Regions from separate parts of the Alkalispirillum mobile genome, predicted to be linked through region 3. Evidence: predicted binding sites of a transcription regulator. Region 3 holds the regulator's gene; each other region holds the start of a gene.
What was found. Region 3 encodes sigma-54, which starts transcription at its own class of promoters, with help from an activator protein. Its sites were predicted from a motif close to TGGCANGNTNCNTGCTT; they were not measured.
Positions count from the first base shown of each region.

Region 1 (6,117 bases), on a different contig from region 3:
CGCCGAGCGGCTGGACCTGGGGCAGTACTTCCCCCACGAATCGGTGGCGGATCTGGTGGACGAGCGCCTGCGCAAGGTGGGCCTCAGCCGCGAGGAACTGGAGCGCAAGGGTGTGGCCAAGATACCGGCCGACCCGGCGGTCAACTTCCCCCGGGAACATGGCCGGCGCTCCGAGTTCCCCACCCCCAGCGGCAAGCTGGAGCTGGTGCCCAGCCGCCTCAAGGCGATGGGCTACGAGGAGGCCCTCGACTACCGCCCGCAGGTGGCGCGTGAGCCCGACGAGTTTCACCTGGCCTTCGGCCGCACCGGCGTGCATACCCACACCCGCACCCAGAACAACCCCTGGCTGACCGAGTTCATGGCCGAGAACCGTCTCTGGGTCCACCCCGATGCCGCAGCCGAGCGGGGCATCGAGGACGGTGACCCCCTGCGCGTCACCGACCGCAAGGGCCGTAGCGAGACCCTGCGCGCGAAGGTGACCCGGCGCATCCGCAAGGACACGGTCTTCATGGTGCACGGCTTCGGCGGCTTCGACCCGCGCCGCCAGCAGGCCTACGGGCGGGGCGGTGCGACATCCAACCTGGTTTCCAACGACGTGGACCCCTACCTCGGGTCGGCCGCCCTCGACCGGGGGCTGGTCCGGGTGGAGAAAGCGAGCGGGGGTGAGGCATGAGCGAGAAACGGTACGTAATGCTGGCGGACGTTACCCGCTGCATCAACTGCAAGGCCTGCGTGGTGGCCTGCCGCGCCGAGTGGGATACCCCGCTGGGCCATTCCCGCGACTGGGTGGCCGAGGTGGAGGACACCGACGACAACGGCATGCCGGTGCTGGACTTCTTCCCCGGCCGCTGTCAGCACTGCGAAAACGCCCCCTGTGTCAGCGCCTGCCCCACGGGCGCGGCCTGGCAGCGGGACGACGGCATCGTGCTGGTGGACGACCCGCTCTGCTCCGGTTGCGAGCTCTGCGTGCCCGCCTGCCCCTACGATGCCCGCTGGCTCAACCCGGAGACCGGCACGATCAGCAAGTGCACTTTCTGCCAGCCCCGGGTGGACGAGGGGCTGCAGCCGGCCTGCGTGGAGACCTGCGTGGGTGGTGCACTGCACTTCGGCGATGCCAACGACCCGGACTCCGAGGTCAGCAAGCTGCTGGCGGAGAAGGAGTGGGTGCAGCTGACCACCGAGGCGGTGCCCGCCTCCACCAACCACTACTACTACACCGGCGGCAAGCCGCTGCCCAAAGAGGTGCTGCCCCGACCGGTGCAGCAGTCGATCCAGGAAAAGGCGATCAGCGACGTGGTCAACCCCACCGCGAAGATCGGTCTGGGGGCCATGGTGGCCACCTTTGCCGGCGCGGGGCTCAAGAAGCTGATCGACCGGCGCAACGAGCTGAGCGGTGATGAGCGTCCGGCAGAGCACGGGCGGGAGGAGCAGTGATGGCAGAGGCAGAGAAGATCAAGGTCCGCGACCGCTGGACCATCCGGCTGCACTGGTTCAACGCCCTTTGCTGGGCGCTGCTGGTGCCCACCGGCCTGGGTATTATCAGCGGCGAGAGTCTCCGCCTGGCCCCCGCCTGGTGGCCGCAGTTCCTGCAGACCCTGTTCGGTGGCAACCAGAACCTCATCCTCTTCCACGTGGTGCTGGGCGTGGTCTGGATGGTGGGTATCGGGCTGTTCATCCTGCTGCGCTGGCGCAGCGTGGTGGTGCCCTTCCTGCGCAACGTGATGGTGCTGACCCCCGGCGCGCTCTGGCGTGACCTGCGCACCCTGGTCATCACCATGGCGCGGCTTTTCGGCCTGATGAAGCGCGTGCCCATCCCGCCGCAGGGGCGGTACAACGGCGCCCAGCGGCTGCTGGGCACCATGATCGTGTTCGCCTCGCTGGCCATCGCCTTCAGCGGGTTGTACCTCTACTTCGGGCCGATGGTCTTCCACTTCCCGGACAGCGCCCTGTACGGCGCGGCGTTCCGCTGGGCGCTGGTGGTGCACGCCGCCGCGGTGTTCCTGGTGCTGATCGGGCTGGTGCCGCACATCTACTTTGCGATCGTCGAGGAGCGGGAGTCGCTGGAGACCATGAAGAGCGGCTACGCCGAGGTGGACTTCATCAAGCACCATAACCCGCTCTGGTACGAGGAGCTGAAGCGCGAGGGCAAACTGCGTTGAGCGAGCGTCCCTAAAGCAGCAGGGAGAGCGCCACCGACACGGTCAGTATGGACAGCACCGTGGAGACCAGGATGGCCGTGGAGGTGGGGCCCGCGTGGATCCCGTAGCGCTGGGCCAGCACGTAGACGTTGGCGGCCACCGGCAGGGTGGCCAGGATGATCAGCGCGGTCTGCAGCGGCCCGTCCAGCCCGAGCAGCGTGGTGGCGCCCCAGATCAGCGGCGGGTGCACCAGCAGCTTGATGGCCACCAGCAGCAGCGTCTCGCTGTTGGCCGAGCGCACCGACTGCTGCGCCAGGGTGATGCCCAGCGCAAAGAGGGCCGTCGGCCCGGCGGAGGCGCCCAGCAGCTCCAGGTAGCGCACCGCCGGCGCCGGCAGGTTGATGGACAGCAATGCCAGCGTGACGCCGACGACGCTGGCAATAATCAGTGGGTTGCGCGCCACCCCCAGTGAGGCGGTACGCACCGCCCGCCAGAAGCCCTTGCCCTGGTCCTTCTCCAGTTCGATGATCACCGTGGCCACGCCGATCATGATGGCGCTGTCGACGATGATCACCACCATGGCTGCCGGCAGCACGTGGGCCCCCATTGCGGTGACCACCAGCGGTAGCCCGACAAAACCCACGTTGCCGAAGGTGGCGGTCAGTGCCTGGATGGCGCGGGTGCCGGCACCGCGGCCGTACAGCGCCTTTATCCCCAGCCAGGTAGCAAAGAAGAGCACGAACGCGGGCAGCAGCCAGGAGAGGAACAGCGCCGGGCGCAGGATGTCGGCGGCGTCCATCTCCGCCGTGCCGCTGAGCAGCAGGGCGGGCAGGGCGAAGTAGAAGACGAAGGTGTTCAGCAGGCGGGTGTTCTCGCCGGCCAGCAGCCGGGTGCGGGCGGCGGCCATGCCGGTGAAGATCAGGGCGAAGAAGGGCAGGGCAACGGCGAGGACGACATCCATGGTGGCCTGGTCTCAAACGAAAAAAGGCCGCCTGGCGGGGCGGCCCTTTGGGGGCAGGCCCGGCCTGAATCAGGCGGCCTGCCGGGTGGTGTCTGGTGGAGCCGAGGGGAGTCGAACCCCTGACCTCAGCAGTGCGATTGCTGCGCTCTCCCAACTGAGCTACGGCCCCGAAACAACGCGTATCCTAGCACCGCCGTTGGCAAGAATAAAGAGCCCGGCCCCGGACAGTCCCGGAGCCGGGCTCGATTCCCCATGAAGAAGCGCCTCCGGGTCAGCCGCGCTCGGCGGCCACGGCGTTGGCCCGGTCCATCAATTCACTGCGCTCCTGCAGCAGGTAACCGATCTCGCGATAAGTGTGAACATCCAGCCCGGTATCCTCAACCGCGGTGGTCATGGCCTCGCGGGCCTCTTCCTGCAGGGCCAGGGCGTCCTCGCCCTCCGCCTCGCGGATCTGGTCCGCGTAATCCTCACGGACGTTCTGGATGGCCTCGGCGGCCTCCAGGAAGTTGCCGAGCTGCTCATCCTCCACCTCGTCGGCGCTCAGTTCCGCCTCGCTGGCCACCTCGCTCTCGTACAGGTCCTTGTCGTTGGCGGCCCACGCCACGCCGGCCGGGGCCAGGGCCAGGCCGAGGGAGACGAGGAATGCCGGAATGTGGCGGGTGGTTACTCGCATGGTGCACCTCCGCTAGAAGTGTTCGGTCGGCTCACCACCGGGTGTGCCGTGTGCGTACCGTTGCAGGGGTGATGCCAAACAGTGATGTCTTTAAAAACAGTGCCTTACGAGACATACGGGGCAGGCGCGCCTGTGCCCTTGCGGCACATGTGCGTGCGGGTCGCGCTCAGGGGCTTCAATATCCCCGGGCCTGGATGCCGCGCCGCTCCAGCAGTGAGCCGTCCAGCCGGTAGAGGTCGACCAGCGCCTGGCGGTAGCCTATCTGAGCGGCCTGCTGGTCCACCTGGGCCTGCAACAGATCGCGCTGCGCCTGCGAGAGGGCGAAGGCGGTGGTCTGGCCCACCTCGAAGCGCGCCTCCTCGGCGCGTAGCCTCTCCTCCTGGGCGGCCCGGGTGGCGGCGGTGGCTTCGATCTGGGCCTGGCTGCGCGCCACCTCCAGCCACGCGCTCTGTACATCCACCTGCACCAGCCGGGTCAGGTTGTCGATGCCAAGCAGGGCCTGCTCCCGCTGCAGCCCGGCCTGGCGGTGCTCCGCCTGACCGGCGCGGCGCCCCAGCGGCTGTTCCACCCGGAGGCCCACAACGGCGTCGTAGCTTCGGCCATCCAGCTCTTCCACGGCGGAGCCAAAGCTGTCGGCATAGCCGCTCTTGCCCAGGGTGACGAACAGGTCCAGCCGCGGAAGGAGCCCGTTGCGGGTGCGAACCAGTTCCAGTTCGTTGCGCTGCAGCAGCAGCCGGGCCTCGCGCAGTTCCGCCCGGTGCTCCAGGGCCAGCAGCAGGTGGGTGGCCACCGGGTCCGGCTCCGCGTCCTCGGGCAGGGTGGGCGCGGTCTCCGGGGTCAGCTCAGGTGCCTCGCCGGGGGCGTAATCGGTACCGGTCAGTTGCAGCAGCTCCAGGCGCGCCACGTCGCGGCGGTTGCGGGCATCGATCAGCTCCTGTCGGCGCAGGGCGGCCTCCGCCTCCAGCGGGGCCAGCTCGGTCTCCGAAAGGTCCCCGAGCCGGACACGTTCCTCGGTGCGCTCGATCTGCTCCTCGGCCAGGGCCAGCGAGGCCTCGAACAGCTCAATCTCCCGCTCAGCCTGTACCAGGTCCCAGTAGGTGGTTTCCACGTCCGCCACCAGGGCCTCGGTGAAACCGCGCAGCTCGTACTCCGAGCGCAGCGTGTCCAGCTCTGCCTGCTGGATGCGAACCAGGTTGACAGCGCGCCCGCTGCCCCGGAGCAACGGCTGGTTGAGCGTAAGGTTGAGCCGGGAGCGGTGCAGGGCGCTGCTGTCGGCGGCGCCGGGCGCGTCGCTCTCGCTCAGTCGGCGGTCCTGGGTGACGCCCAGCTCCACCTCGGTGCCCGGGGCGAACTGCTGGCGGATGCCGGCTTGAACGTCCTCGCGCTCAGTCTCCACGGCGAAGCGGTCGCCGAGCCGGTCGTCCAGCCGGTCTTCCCGGTCACGGCGCACGCGCAGTTCGGCAAAGATCTCCGGATCAAAGACCGCCCGCTCGATCTCCTGAAAGGTGGCGGCGATCTCCGGTTCCAGGCGCTCGGAGCGCAGGGCCGCGTTGGACTCCAGCGCCCGCAGCACCGCCTCCTCCAGGGTGAGGGACTCCGCCTGGACACCACCGCTGGCCAGCAGTGCGGCCAATCCGATCAGCAGGCCATTCATCCGGGTCATGTCGCGCGTTTCCTTACCGGGTGGAAGAGGGTGTAGACCACCGGGATCAGCAGCAGGGTGATCACCGTGGCGCTGGTCAGGCCGCCGAGCACCGCCCGGGCCATGGGGGCCTGGGCCTCGGCACCCTCGCCCCAACCCAGGGCCAGGGGCAGCAGGGCGAGCATGGTGGTGGCCGAGGTCATCAGCACCGGACGCAGCCGGCGCCGGCCCGCCTGCAGTGCGGCAGCCCGTGGCGGCAGGCCGGCGCGCCGGTAGCGGGTGGCGCGGTCCACGATCAGGATGCCGTTGTTGACCACAATGCCGGCCAGCAGGATGGTGCCGATAAAGGACTGGGCGTTCAGGGTGGTGCCGGTGAGCCACAGGGCCAGGATGACCCCGATGGCGGCCATGGGCACGGTGAACATCACCACCAGTGGGTCGCGCAGCGATTCATAGAGTGAGGCCATCACCATGTAGACCAGCACCACCGCCAGCACCAGCGTGAGCGTCAGGGCGCTGAAGGCCTCGGCCTGCTCCTCGTAGTCGCCGCCCAGGTGGTAGCTGTAATCCCGGGGCAGGGGTTGCTCGGCCAGCCGCTCGCGCACGTCGGCCACCACCGAGCCCAGGTCGCGGTCGGCGATGTTGGCGTAGACCAGGGCGATGCGCTGGCGGTCGCGCCGGTCGATGCGCAGCGGGCTGGTGC
Region 1 is NZ_RCDA01000001.1:1,065,130-1,071,246, reverse strand. Features, by position in the region: gene DFR31_RS04920 (molybdopterin-containing oxidoreductase family protein) at 1-673, shown strand, start outside; gene DFR31_RS04915 (4Fe-4S dicluster domain-containing protein) at 670-1,434, shown strand; gene DFR31_RS04910 (formate dehydrogenase subunit gamma) at 1,434-2,159, shown strand; gene DFR31_RS04905 (AEC family transporter) at 2,170-3,099, opposite strand; tRNA gene DFR31_RS04900 (tRNA-Ala) at 3,193-3,268, opposite strand; gene DFR31_RS04895 (DUF4168 domain-containing protein) at 3,371-3,772, opposite strand; gene DFR31_RS04890 (TolC family protein) at 3,948-5,435, opposite strand; gene DFR31_RS04885 (efflux RND transporter permease subunit) at 5,432-6,117, opposite strand, start outside.
Region 1: a site for sigma-54 is predicted at 3,833-3,849, ahead of DFR31_RS04895 (DUF4168 domain-containing protein). Genes of this name have one in related genera too.

Region 2 (6,117 bases), on a different contig from region 3:
TCCCGCAGGCTGTCGCCCACCACGGGCACCCCGTCCAGGGGCACCCGGAAATGGTCCGCGGCCTGTTCCAGCAATCCGGGCCGGGGCTTGCGGCAGCGGCAGCCGGCCTCAGGTGCGTGGGGGCAGTGGAAAACGGCATCAAGGTGGGCACCCGCTTCCGCGAGAACCGCGCACATCCGCTGGGTGATGGCCTGGTAGGTGGGCTCGTCGTACAGCCCGCGCCCGATGCCGCTCTGGTTGGTACAGACGGCGACCGGTATACCGCCCGCATTGAGCCGGGCGATCGCCTCCGCCGCCCCCGGGATGACCCGCCACTCCTCCGGTGACTTGATGTAGTCATCCGAGTCGTGGTTGATCACCCCGTCCCGGTCGAGGATGACCAGCCGCGGGCGCTCAGCGGGCAGGCAGGCGGGAGACATCGGCGATCTCCAGGAACAGCCCCTGAATGGTCTTGAGCAGGGCGAGCCGGTTGCGCCGAACGGCCGGGTCCTCCGCCATCACCAGGATCTCGTCGAAGTACCGGTCCACTGGATCGCGCAGACCCGCCAGGGCCTCCAGTGCCCCGGCGTAGTCCGCCTCGGCCAGGCGGGGCTCCAGTTTGCCCCGGGTCTCCGTCAGCGCCGCGCCCAGGGCCTCTTCGGCCGGCTCTTTCAGCAATGTCTGGTCGACACGCTCCGGTACCGGCTCTTCCGTCTTGCGCAGGATGTTGCCAATCCGCTTGTTTGCCGCCGCCAGGGCCTCCGCTTCAGGCACTCCGGCGAAGCGTCGACAAGCGAGCAGCCGGCGATGGAAATCAAGCGGGCAGCGGGGCCGTACCGCCAGCACGGCGTCGAACAGCTCTGCGCCGATGCCTTGCTCCTGGTAGTAGCCGCGCAGCCGTTCCAGGCAGAAGTCGTAGACCTCTTCCGCCACGCTGCGCCCGGCGATCCCTTCCGGCAGCAGGACCGCCGCGCGCCCGAGGAGCCCCTCCAGGTCCAGCGGCATCTCCCCCTCGATGAGCGTGCGCATCAACCCCAGCGCAGCCCGCCTCAGCGCGAAGGGGTCCTTGTCCCCGGTAGGCACCAGCCCGATGGCGAAGATCCCGGCCAGGGTGTCGGCCCGTTCGGCAATCGCCAGCAGCCGGCCTTCCCGGGTCGCGGGGATGGACTCGCCGGCGTACCGGGGCCGGTAGTGCTCCAGAATGGCGTCGGCGACCGCCTTGGGTTCACCGTCATGCCGCGCGTAGTAGCGTCCCATGATGCCCTGGAGCTCCGGGAATTCGCCGACCATTTCGGTGCCCAGGTCGCAACGGGCGAGCCAGGCGGCCCGGGCCACCGGCTCCGGATCCTGACCCATCTCCACGGCCAGCTGCTCCGCCAGGTGTGCCACTCGCCGGGTCTTGTCGTGGAGGGTGCCCAGCTTTTTCTGGAAGATGACGCCCTTCAGGTCTGACAGCCGGTCAGCCAGTGGCCGTTTCCGGTCCTGCTGCCAGAAGAAGTCCGCATCGGCCAGTCGGGGCCGGATCACCCGCTCATTGCCCGCCCGAACCTGCTCGGGATCCCGGCTGTCGATGTTCGCGACCGTGATGAACAGGGGCAGGAGTCGGCCGTCCGCGCCTCGCACAGGGAAGTACTTCTGGTGGCCCTGCATGCTGGAGATGAGGGCCTCTTCCGGCACCTCCAGAAAGCCCGGGTCAAAGCTCCCCAGCATCGGCACCGGCCACTCCACCAGGGCGGTGACCTCATCCAGCAGCTCAGGATCGACCAGCGCCTCGCCCTCTTCTTCCCGGGCCAGGCGCAAAACGCCGTCATGGATGCGTTCCCGGCGCGCCGCGAAGCTCGCCTCGACCCGGCCCTGTTCGCGCAGGGCCTGCGCATAATCGTCGGCGTGGGCCAGTTCGATGGCCTCGGGGGCGTGGAAGCGGTGTCCCCGGGTGCTCCGGCCGGCCGGGATATCCATCAGCGTCGCCGGGACCAGTTCGTCACCCAGCAGGAAAACCACCCAGTGGACCGGACGCACGAAGGTCGCCTGGCCACTCCCCCAGCGCATCCGCTTCGGGATCGGCAGGCGGTTGAGGCTCCCGGCGACGATATCAGGCAGCAACTCCACCGCCGGCTTGCCCTCCTGCGTCCCGCGCCAGGCTAGCCAGGCGCCCTTGGGGGTTTCCAGGCGTTCCAGGGTATCCACTGTGGTGCCACAGGAGCGGGCGAAGCCCTCGGCCGCTTTCGTGGGGTTCCCGTCGTCGTCAAAGGCAACCTTGACCGCCGGACCGCGCCGTTCAATGGCCTTGTCCGCTTGCCGGGTCTGCAGCCCCTCGACCTGCACCGCCAACCGGCGGGGCGCGGCGAAGCTGCGTACCTCGCCATGGCTCAGTTCCGCCTGTTCCAGGCCCTGCAAGATGCCGTCGCGGAACGCCGCCTCCAGTCGCGGCAGGGCCACCGGCGGTAATTCCTCCGTGCCGATCTCTATGAGCAGCGTGCGGGTGGACTCAGCCATTCGCGTTCTCCTTTTGCGGCTCGCGGCAGAGGGGGAACCCCAGCGCCTCGCGGCGGTTGTAGTAAGCCTGGGCCACTGCCCGGGCCATGGTCCGCACCCGCAAGATATAGCCCTGGCGCTCGGTCACGGAAATGGCGTGCCGGGCATCCAGCAGGTTGAAGGTGTGCGAGGCCTTCAGGGTCATCTCGTAGGCCGGCAGCGGCAGGTCCGCCTCAATCAGCCGTTGGCATTCGTGCTCGTGGGTCTCGAAGGCGCGGAACAGCGCCTCTACCGGCGCCTCCTCGAAGTTGTAGGCCGACATCTCCTTCTCGTTCTGCAGGAAGACATCGCCGTAGGTGACCGGACCCTCGGGGCTGTCCGCCCACAACAGGTCGTAAACGCTCTCGACACCCTGCAGGTACATGGCGATGCGCTCCAACCCGTAGGTGATCTCGCCCATCACCGGGTGGCAATCCAGCCCGCCGACCTGCTGGAAGTAGGTAAATTGGGTGATCTCCATCCCGTTCAGCCACACCTCCCAACCCAGTCCCCAGGCGCCCAGTGTCGGGGACTCCCAGTTGTCCTCCACGAAGCGGATGTCGTGGGTCAGGGGGTCAATGCCCAGATAGCGCAGCGAATCGAGGTACTGCTCCTGGATATCCGCCGGCGAGGGCTTGAGCACCACCTGGAACTGATAATAGTGCTGCAGGCGGTTGGGGTTTTCGCCGTAACGCCCGTCAGTGGGGCGACGGGAGGGCTGCACATAGGCCGAATGCCAGGGCTCGGGCCCGATGGCGCGCAGGAAGGTGGCCGGGTGGAAGGTGCCGGCGCCCACTTCCTGGTCCAGCGGCTGTAGCACCACGCAGCCGCGCTCGGCCCAGAACTCCTGCAGGGCCAGGATCAGGCCCTGAAAGGTGCGCACCTGTTCTGCCGTGCTGCCCGCGTTGTTATTCGCACTCAGGGACAAGGTAACCCCCAATCGATTGGCTTGCCTCGGATAAGTCGGTCAGTATACCGGCTTCGCCGTGATCCTTGCAGGCGCCGGTGAGGATGTCACCCGTTGGTGCGCTCTGCTTCAATAAGGGGCCCGGGCGGCGTGGCGCGGGGCAGGCGTCACTGCAAATGCACTGATTTAGTGCGTTTCGGGGTTGCAGACGCATCAATGTGGTGCGTTTATACTGCGGGGCCAAAGGGCGCAGGTACCCTGACCCGCTCTAGAACGCGGTTTTTAAGAACTGGCATGCAACCTGCTTGCACTGGGCTGCATCGAACATTCCGAGCTGATCATACCCGGAGGTACATAATGGCTCGCACCGCTGCTGACGTACTCAAGATGGTCCAGGACGAGGACGTGAAGTTCATCGACCTGCGCTTCACCGACACCCGCGGCAAGGAGCAGCACGTCACCATCCCCGCCCACGAGCTCGACGAGGACATGTTCGAAGACGGGAAGATGTTCGACGGCTCCTCAATCGCCGGCTGGAAGGGCATCAACGAGTCCGACATGATCATGATGCCGGACCCGGAGACCGCGACCCTGGATCCCTTCTTCGATGACCCGACCCTGAACCTGACCTGCGACATCATCGAGCCCAGCACCATGCAGGGCTACGAGAAGGACCCCCGGTCCGTGGCCCGCCGCGCCGAGGCGTATCTGCAGTCTACCGGCCTGGGTGACTCCGCGCTGTTCGGGCCGGAGAACGAGTTCTTCGTGTTCGACGACGTGCGTTGGGGTGCCGACATGAGCGGCTCCTTCTACAAGATCGACTCGGAAGAGGCCGGCTGGAACTCCGAGCGCGTCTACGGCGACGGCAACATGGGCCACCGCCCGAAGGTCAAAGGCGGCTACTTCCCGGTCCCGCCGGTGGACTCCCTGCACGACCTGCGCGCCGCCATGTGTGAGGCGCTGGGCGACCTGGGCCTGACCGTCGAGGTGCACCACCACGAGGTGGCCACCGCCGGTCAGTGTGAGATCGGTGTCGGCCCCAACACCCTGGTGAAGAAGGCCGACGAGATTCAGAAACTGAAGTACGCGGTCCACAACGTGGCCCACGCCTACGGCAAGAGCGCCACCTTCATGCCCAAGCCCCTGGTGGGTGATAACGGCAGCGGCATGCACGTTCACCAGTCGGTCATGAAGGAGGGCAACAACCTGTTCGGTGGCGACAGCTACGGTGGCCTCTCCGAGTTCGCCCTGTATTACGTCGGCGGCATCATCAAGCACGCCCGCGCCATCAATGCCTTCGCCAACGCCAGCACCAACAGCTACAAGCGTCTGGTCAAGGGCTTCGAGGCGCCGGTGCTGCTGGCCTACTCCGCCCGTAACCGGTCCGCCTCCATCCGCGTGCCCTACGTGCCCAACCCCAAGGCCCGCCGGATCGAGGTGCGCTTCCCCGACTCCACTGCCAACCCCTACTTCGCGTTTGCTGCCATGCTGATGGCCGGCCTGGACGGGGTGCAGAACAAGATCCACCCGGGTGAGGCGATGGACAAGGACCTGTACGACCTGCCGCCGGAGGAGGAGCGCGATATCCCCAAGGTTGCCCTCTCCCTCGAGGAGGCGCTGGATGCCCTCGACAAGGACCGCGAGTTCCTGAAGCAGGGCGGTGTGTTCACCGACGAGACCATCGACTCCTACATCGAGCTGAAGCTCGAAGAGGTGCAGCGTCTGAACATGACCACCCACCCGGTGGAGTTCGACCTGTACTACAGCGTCTGATCCGGAACTGATCCGACCGCAGTATCAGGGGGGCTTCGGCCCCCCTTTTTTGTGTCGGTGCACCGGAAAACGACGTGGATGAGCCCGAATTTTCCGGCTACGAGGCCTTGATTGTCGCCAGCCCCGGGGACCAGGCAGCGGCCCGCAATAACCTCGGCAACGTCGAGGTGGAGGTTCAGGTGGAGCCGGAGCAGCAGCAGGGGATCAGTGCCTGCTGGCCCTGCCGACGCGCTATGCACTAAAATAGTGCATAGCGCGTCATCCCTCAGCCCGACCGGGGCCCGCCGGCCCGCTAAAAGCCTGCCTTTCCGGTTCATGGTCTGTCATGGCGCAGCTCTTGCAGGGCTAGCACCATGGATAAGCACACGGACCCAAAGTTCGAACTGTTGGAGCACATCACGACCGCCGTTGTGATGATGGACCGGGATACCCGGGTGCTCTATTTGAACCCGGCAGCGGAGATGCTCTTCCGTGTCAGCCTGCGCCAGGTCTCCGGTCAGCGGCTGCTGAATTTCGCCCCCGCCGCCGAGTTGTTAGACACCCTGGTCCGCGACGTGGTCCACACCGGTCGCACCTACACCCAGCGCGAGCGCCGCCTGCCCGTCAGCAACAATCACCTCATCACCGTCGACTGTACGGTCACGCCCCTGCCCAGGGAGCGGGTCTTGTTGGAACTGGCCGAGATTGATCGCCATTTACGGATTACCCGGGAGCACCACTTGGTGGCCCAGAACCGGGCGATCCGGGAACTGATCCGCGGCCTGGCCCATGAGATCAAGAATCCGCTGGGCGGGCTACGTGGGGCGGCACAGTTGCTGGAGCGCGAACTGGAAGCCGAGGACCTGCACGAATACACCCAGGTCATCATCGACGAGGCCGACCGCCTGCAGGACCTGGTGGATAGCCTGCTCGGCCCCAATGCGGTGCCCCGGCGAGAATCGGTC
Region 2 is NZ_RCDA01000006.1:53,983-60,099, forward strand. Features, by position in the region: gene gmhB (D-glycero-beta-D-manno-heptose 1,7-bisphosphate 7-phosphatase) at 1-419, opposite strand, end outside; gene glyS (glycine--tRNA ligase subunit beta) at 394-2,475, opposite strand; gene glyQ (glycine--tRNA ligase subunit alpha) at 2,468-3,421, opposite strand; gene glnA (glutamate--ammonia ligase) at 3,758-5,173, shown strand; gene DFR31_RS13895 (hypothetical protein) at 5,248-5,415, shown strand; gene glnL (nitrogen regulation protein NR(II)) at 5,527-6,117, shown strand, end outside.
Region 2: a site for sigma-54 is predicted at 3,691-3,707, ahead of glnA (glutamate--ammonia ligase). Genes of this name have one in related genera too.

Region 3 (6,117 bases):
CATCGCGAGGGGTATTCTCGAGGCCCTCGGCGTGGTCGGTGTGCTCTGCGTGGAGTTCTTTGTGGCCAGCGATGGCCGCTTGCTGGTCAACGAGCTGGCGCCGCGGCCGCACAACTCCGGGCACCTGACCTTCGACGCCTCGCTCAGCAGCCAGTTCGAGCAGCAGGTGCGGGCGGTGGCCGGGCTGCCGCTGGGGGACACCCGGCTGCTGCGGCCGGCCGCCATGGTCAACCTGCTCGGCGACCTGTGGCAGGACGGCGAACCGGACTGGGCCGCCGCCCTCGCCGACGGCCAGACCAAGCTGCACCTTTACGGCAAGGCGAATGCCAAGCCCGGCCGCAAGATGGGTCACCTGACCGCGTTCGGGGATGATCGCGAGGATGCGGCCCGCCGCGCCCTGGCGGCCCGGGAGCGGCTACGGGGTGGCGGCGGTCATCGCTGACTGACCGCCGCTCCGCTTTCCGGCGCCTGCCGCTACTTCCCGCGTTTGCCGGTCTCGCGTAATTCGTCGAGCTTGCGGCGGGTGAGCGCCTTGAAGCGGGGGGTCAGGCCGGCATCCTCGTAAATGGGGTCGCCCTGCTCATCCTCGGCCACCACCCGCTGCCCCTGCACGTAGGGGAAGGTGGCCTCGAGTTCATCCAGCGCGGTGCCCAGCAGGTCGGTGATCAGGTCCTCCTCGGAGCGGCCGGGGTACATCTCGGCCAGCGCGCCGAGCTTCGCGGCATCCGCAAGGGGCAGGCGCACCCGGTATTCGTAAGGCGTACGCTGCTCGGCGGCGGTCTCTTCCCAAGTCTCGACCAACTGCTTCAGTTGCATAGGCTCCCGGTATCCTCTGATGGTGGCGGTGATTGCGTCGCGGGCTGTGATGATGGCCCCCGTACACCCATATTATGCACCCGGACGGGCGCTGTGGAGGGGGTCAGTGGTCTGAGGGGGTGTCATGGCTCCGCTGCGGGCCGGTGCCCTCACCGAAGCCGTCCGCCACCAAGTCGCGAAGCGCTGTCAGCGCCTCTTCGGCCTGTTCGCCGTCGGCCTCCACCTGGATACGGCTGCCACAGCCGGCCGCCAGCATCATCAGGCCCATCACGCTCTTGCCGTCCACCGTGCGCTCGCCGCGGGTGACCCGGATGGTGCAAGGGTACTCCGAGGCCAGGGCGGAGAAACGGCCGGCGGCACGGGCATGCAGCCCCAGCTTGTTCACGATGTCGAGTTCTTCGCTAGGCACAGTGGTGATTCCGTGGCGCTCCTGGGGGTTGCTCCCGGATTGGCAGCTCAATGGCTTAACTCCCTGTGGCGGACACTGACGGCATCCGTGCCGTTATCGAAACGCCGCGCCAGCTGCTCCGCCAGGTAGACGGACCGGTGCTGGCCGCCCGTGCACCCGATGGCGACGGTGACGTAGCTGCGTGCCTCCTTGCGGAAGGCGGGCAGCCAGGTGCTGACCAGTTCCTCGATCTGTTGCATTAGCCGCCCCACCTCCGGCTGCGCCTCCAGGTAGCTCTGCACCGGTGCGTCCTGCCCGGTGAACGGACGCAACCTGGGCTCCCAGTGCGGGTTGGGCAGGCAGCGGGCGTCGAACACGTAGTCGGCATCGGACGGGATGCCGTGCTTGTAGCCGAAGGACTGGAAGAGCAGCGAGAGCCGGCCGGGTTGGTGCTCCACCCGCTCGCGGATCAGGTCGCGCAGCTGGTGGACGTTGGTGTCGCTGGTGTCCAGTGTCAGGTCGGCGCGGGCACGCAGCGGTGCCAGCAGGGTCTCTTCCCGGGCGATGGCATCGGCGAGCGTGGCATCGTCGCCGCTGAGGGGGTGGCGGCGGCGGGTCTCGCTAAAGCGGGTGATGAGGGTCTCGTGGTTGGCGAACAGGAACAACACCTCGCTGTTCAGCCCCAGACCGCCCAGTTCGTCGAGTATCTCCGGGATGCGGGCCAGGTCCTCCGGCCGGTTGCGGGCGTCGATGCCCACCGCGTAGCGGCCGCTGGCCCCCTGGCAGCTGTCGTTGACGTGGCGGGCGAAAGCGCTGAGCAGACCGACGGGCAGGTTGTCGATGCAATACCAGCCCTGATCCTCGAGCGTGTGCAGCGCCACACTCTTTCCGGACCCGGACAGGCCGCTGATGATGATCAACCTGAGGTTCTGCATGGATGTCGGTGCTCCGCCTTCTGGCGGCCGCCGTGTCGGTGGCCGCTACCCTGCCGTCTCACTACCCTGCCACTCGGCCAGCAGCTGGTGGAGCCGCTCCGGTTCCCCGGTGGCCCGCAACCGCTCGCACAGGCGGCTGTCACTGAACATCTCGGCCAGGTCGGCCAGGATCTGGAGGTGCTCGTCCGTGAAGTGCTCCGGCACCACCAGGGCAAACAGCAGGTCCACCGGTTCGCGGTCAAAGGCGTCGAAGTCGACGCCTTCGCCCAGGCGGATGAGCGCCCCCCGGGCCTGCTCTATGCCCTCCATGCGGGCGTGGGGCAGCGCCACGCCATGGCCCAGGCCAGTGCTGCCCAGGCGCTCACGCGCCACCAGGCGGTCGAAGACCTGGGGGGCGGCCAGGGTGGTGTCGTCCGTGGTCAGCAGGTCGCTGAGCTGTTCCAGCACGCGTTTCTTGCTGCTGACCTCGGCTTCGCAACGGATTCGGTCCGGCGTGATGAGTTCGGCGATTTTCATGATGATGTTCAGCCCAGGGCGGCCGGGGCCGGCAGGACGCCGGCCGCCAGTGGTTTGCTGTGGCTATTCTGCGTCTACGTCCGCGGCCCCTGCACTTGCCTTCTGCGCAGCGCCCTCCCTGCGGTGGTGGTCGGTCACCTTCTCCTTGTGCTTGACCAGTTGCCGGTCGAGCTTGTCCACCATGCCGTCAATGGCGGCGTACATGTCTTCGTTGGTGGTCTCGGCGTGCAGCCGGTTGCCGCTGATCAGCAGGTTGGCTTCCGCCTTCTGGCGAAGCTTTTCCACGGAGAGGATGACGTGGCTGTCCACCAGGTTGTCAAAGTGGCGCTCCAGGCGCTTGAACTTGTCGTGGACATAGTCCTTGAGAGCGTCCGTGACTTCCACATGGTGGCCGGTTATCTGTATTTGCATGCCGCCTCCTTCAACGTTGCGGTTCAGGCCAGTCGCTTGCGCTCGGATGACGAGGCGATGGCCATGGCCTCACGATACTTGGCTACGGTCCGTCTTGCCACGTTTATGCCTTCTTCCTGAAGGATATTTGCAATGCGACTGTCACTGAGTGGCTTGGCCGGGTTCTCGTCGGCGACCAGTCGCCGGATACGGGCGCGGATGGCGGTGGCCGAGCACTCGCCGCCATCCACGGTCTGCACGTGGCTGGAGAAGAAGTACTTGAACTCCAGCGTGCCCCGCGGGGTGTGCATGTACTTGCGGGTGGTGATCCGGGAAATGGTGGATTCGTGCATGTCCACCGCCTCGGCCACCTCGCGCAGGACCAGCGGCTGCATGGCCTCCTCGCCGTGGTCGAAGTAGCCCTGCTGGCGCTCGACGATGCAACGGGCCACTTTCAGCAGAGTGTCGTTGCGGCTGCGAAGGCTCTTGATGAACCAGCGCGCCTCCTGCAGGTGGTTGCGCAGGGTGGTGTTGTCGCTGCTGTTGTCGGCGCGCTTGATCAGGCTGGCGTAGTAGCTGTTGACCCGCAGCCGCGGGGCCGTGTCGGGGTTGAGCTCCACCTGCCAGCGGCCGTGAATGCGGCGCACCACCACGTCCGGGACCACGTACTGGGTCTCGTCGTCGCTGATCTGGGAGCCGGGCCGCGGGTCCAGGGTCTGGACCAGGGCCAGCACCTCGCGCAGTTGCTCCTGGTTGAGCTTCATGCGCCGGCACAGCTGGGCGTACTGGCGCTGCACCAGCATGTCCAGGTACTGGTCCACCAGCGTGCGGGCCTCGGTGAGCAGCGGGGTGTCGGGCGGCAGCTGCTCAAGCTGGATGAGCAGCGCTTCACGCGGGTCGCGTGCCGCCACGCCTACCGGGTCGAAGTGCTGGATGCGGCGCAGGACCGCCTCGACCTCCTCGGGCTCCACCTCCCACTCGGCGGGCAGGGCGGAGATCAGTTCTTCGATGTCGGCACCCAGATACCCGTCGTCGCGCACCGAGTCGATGATGACCTGGGCGATGACGGCGTCCTGCTCGGTAAAGGGGGTGAGCTCAGCCTGCCAGGTGAGGTGCTCGTGGAGGCTTTCACCGCCACCGGAGCGGTTGGCCCAGGGGTCGCGGTCCTCATCCTCGCTGTCGGGCTGGCTCCAGGGGGTGCTGCCGTCGTAGATCTCGTCCCAGCTGGAGTCGAGCGGAAGGTCGTCAGGGATGTCGTCCTGCTGGCTGGCGGCGGGCTCCTCGGCGGCGGGGGCTTCGGCATCGCTCTGCTCTTCGCCGCTCGTGTCCTCGCCCGGCTCGTCGGCGGTGTTCTGGTCAGCTTCGTCCGCCTCCGACCGCTGCTCGTCCTCCAATTGCTCGTCCTCGGCCATTTCCAGCATGACGTTGGACTCTAGCTGCTGCTGGATCTCCATTTGCAGATCCAGGGTGGAGAGCTGCAACAGGCGGATGGCCTGCTGCAGCTGGGGTGTCATGGTGAGTTGCTGGCCGAGCTTGAGTTGCAGCGACTGCTTCATGACCGATCCCAACGGGCCCGGGGGCCGTTCTGATTGATCGTGATGTGGGTGAGCTTTGTTTTCATGTATGTCGTGGCACGCACCGCTTTGATAATCCCATGCTAGCCCATTGCCGGGCCGGGTATCTGCCTGTACTCCCAGTTTACCGCGGAAAGGGGGTCAAAGCCGAAAATGCTCCCCCAGGTAGACCTCGCGGACGGCCTGGTTGGCCAGAACCTCGTCGGCACTGCCGCGGGCAATGACCCGGCCCTGGCTGAGGATGTAGGCCCGCTCCACGATACCCAGGGTTTCCCGCACGTTGTGGTCGGTGATCAGCACGCCGATCCCGCGCTCGGTGAGCTGGCGGATGATGTGCTGGATATCCACCACAGAGATGGGGTCAACGCCGGCGAAGGGCTCGTCCAGCAGGATGAACTGCGGGTCGGCGGCCAGCGCCCGGGCGATCTCCACCCGCCGCCGCTCCCCGCCCGAGAGGCTGATGCCATTCTGGTTGGCCAGATGCGGCACGTGGAACTCGTCCAGCAGGGCCTGGAGTCGCTCCTCGCGGCCCTTGCGACTCAGCTCGGGGCGTGTCTCCAGGATGGACATGATGTTCTGGGCCACGGTCATCTTGCGGAACACCGAGGCCTCCTGCGGCAGGTAGCCGACGCCCTTGCGGGCCCGGGCATGCATGGGCAGGGCGGTGATGTCCTCGCCGTTGAGCAGGATCTGGCCACCGTCGGCGCGCACCAGCCCCACCACCATGTAGAAGCAGGTGGTCTTGCCCGCGCCGTTGGGGCCGAGCAGGCCGACGATCTCGCCGGCGTTCACCGTCAGCGAGGCCTCCTCCACCACGGTGCGGCGGCGGTAGCGCTTGACCAGGGACCGGGCTTCCAGACGACTCATGGGTCGTCGGTCTCCTCGGCCGGGAAGAAGATGGTGCGCGTGCGCCGGTCCTCGCGGCCCTCCGCCTGTGCCTCCTGGGTCTCCAGGTTGACCCGGATCTCCTCGCCGGACATGCGGTTTTCCCGTTGCCACAGCTCTGCGCCCTGCAGCAGGTAAATCCGCTGCGGGCCGCGGCTGTAGTACTCCATCCGCGGGGCCTCGGCGTGCACTTTGTCGGTCTGGTCCTCCGGCAGTTGCTCGTAGGTGGCGGGGCTGCCGTCCACCTCGATCCGGTCGAGTACCCGGCGGTCATCGGCCTCGCGGGTGTGGACCACCATGCGGTCGCCGGTGATCACCATGCTGCCCTGGGTGAGGACCACGTCCCCGGTATAGGTGCTGATGCCGCGTACGTTGTCGATTTCGGCGCGATTCGATTCCAGGTCTATGGGCTGCTCGCGGTCAGGGGTGCGGGCCTGCGCCCCGGTGATGAGCACCAGGCAGGTCAGGGCGGTGACCAGGGCGGCCGCGGCGTTACGGCAGTTCATGATGACCCTTTACCTCGGATTTCAATTCGATCTGCTGACGTTTGAGCCAGGCTTTGGCCCCCACGCCCTCGGTGTGGGAGGCGTCCTGGCGCAGTATGGCGTGTTCC
Region 3 is NZ_RCDA01000008.1:1,299-7,415, reverse strand. Features, by position in the region: gene DFR31_RS13520 (5-(carboxyamino)imidazole ribonucleotide synthase) at 1-442, shown strand, start outside; gene DFR31_RS13515 (type 1 pili tip component) at 475-816, opposite strand; gene DFR31_RS13510 (HPr family phosphocarrier protein) at 920-1,225, opposite strand; gene rapZ (RNase adapter RapZ) at 1,273-2,139, opposite strand; gene ptsN (PTS IIA-like nitrogen regulatory protein PtsN) at 2,185-2,655, opposite strand; gene hpf (ribosome hibernation-promoting factor, HPF/YfiA family) at 2,719-3,066, opposite strand; gene DFR31_RS13490 (RNA polymerase factor sigma-54) at 3,090-4,601, opposite strand; gene lptB (LPS export ABC transporter ATP-binding protein) at 4,761-5,486, opposite strand; gene lptA (lipopolysaccharide transport periplasmic protein LptA) at 5,483-6,010, opposite strand; gene lptC (LPS export ABC transporter periplasmic protein LptC) at 5,997-6,117, opposite strand, start outside.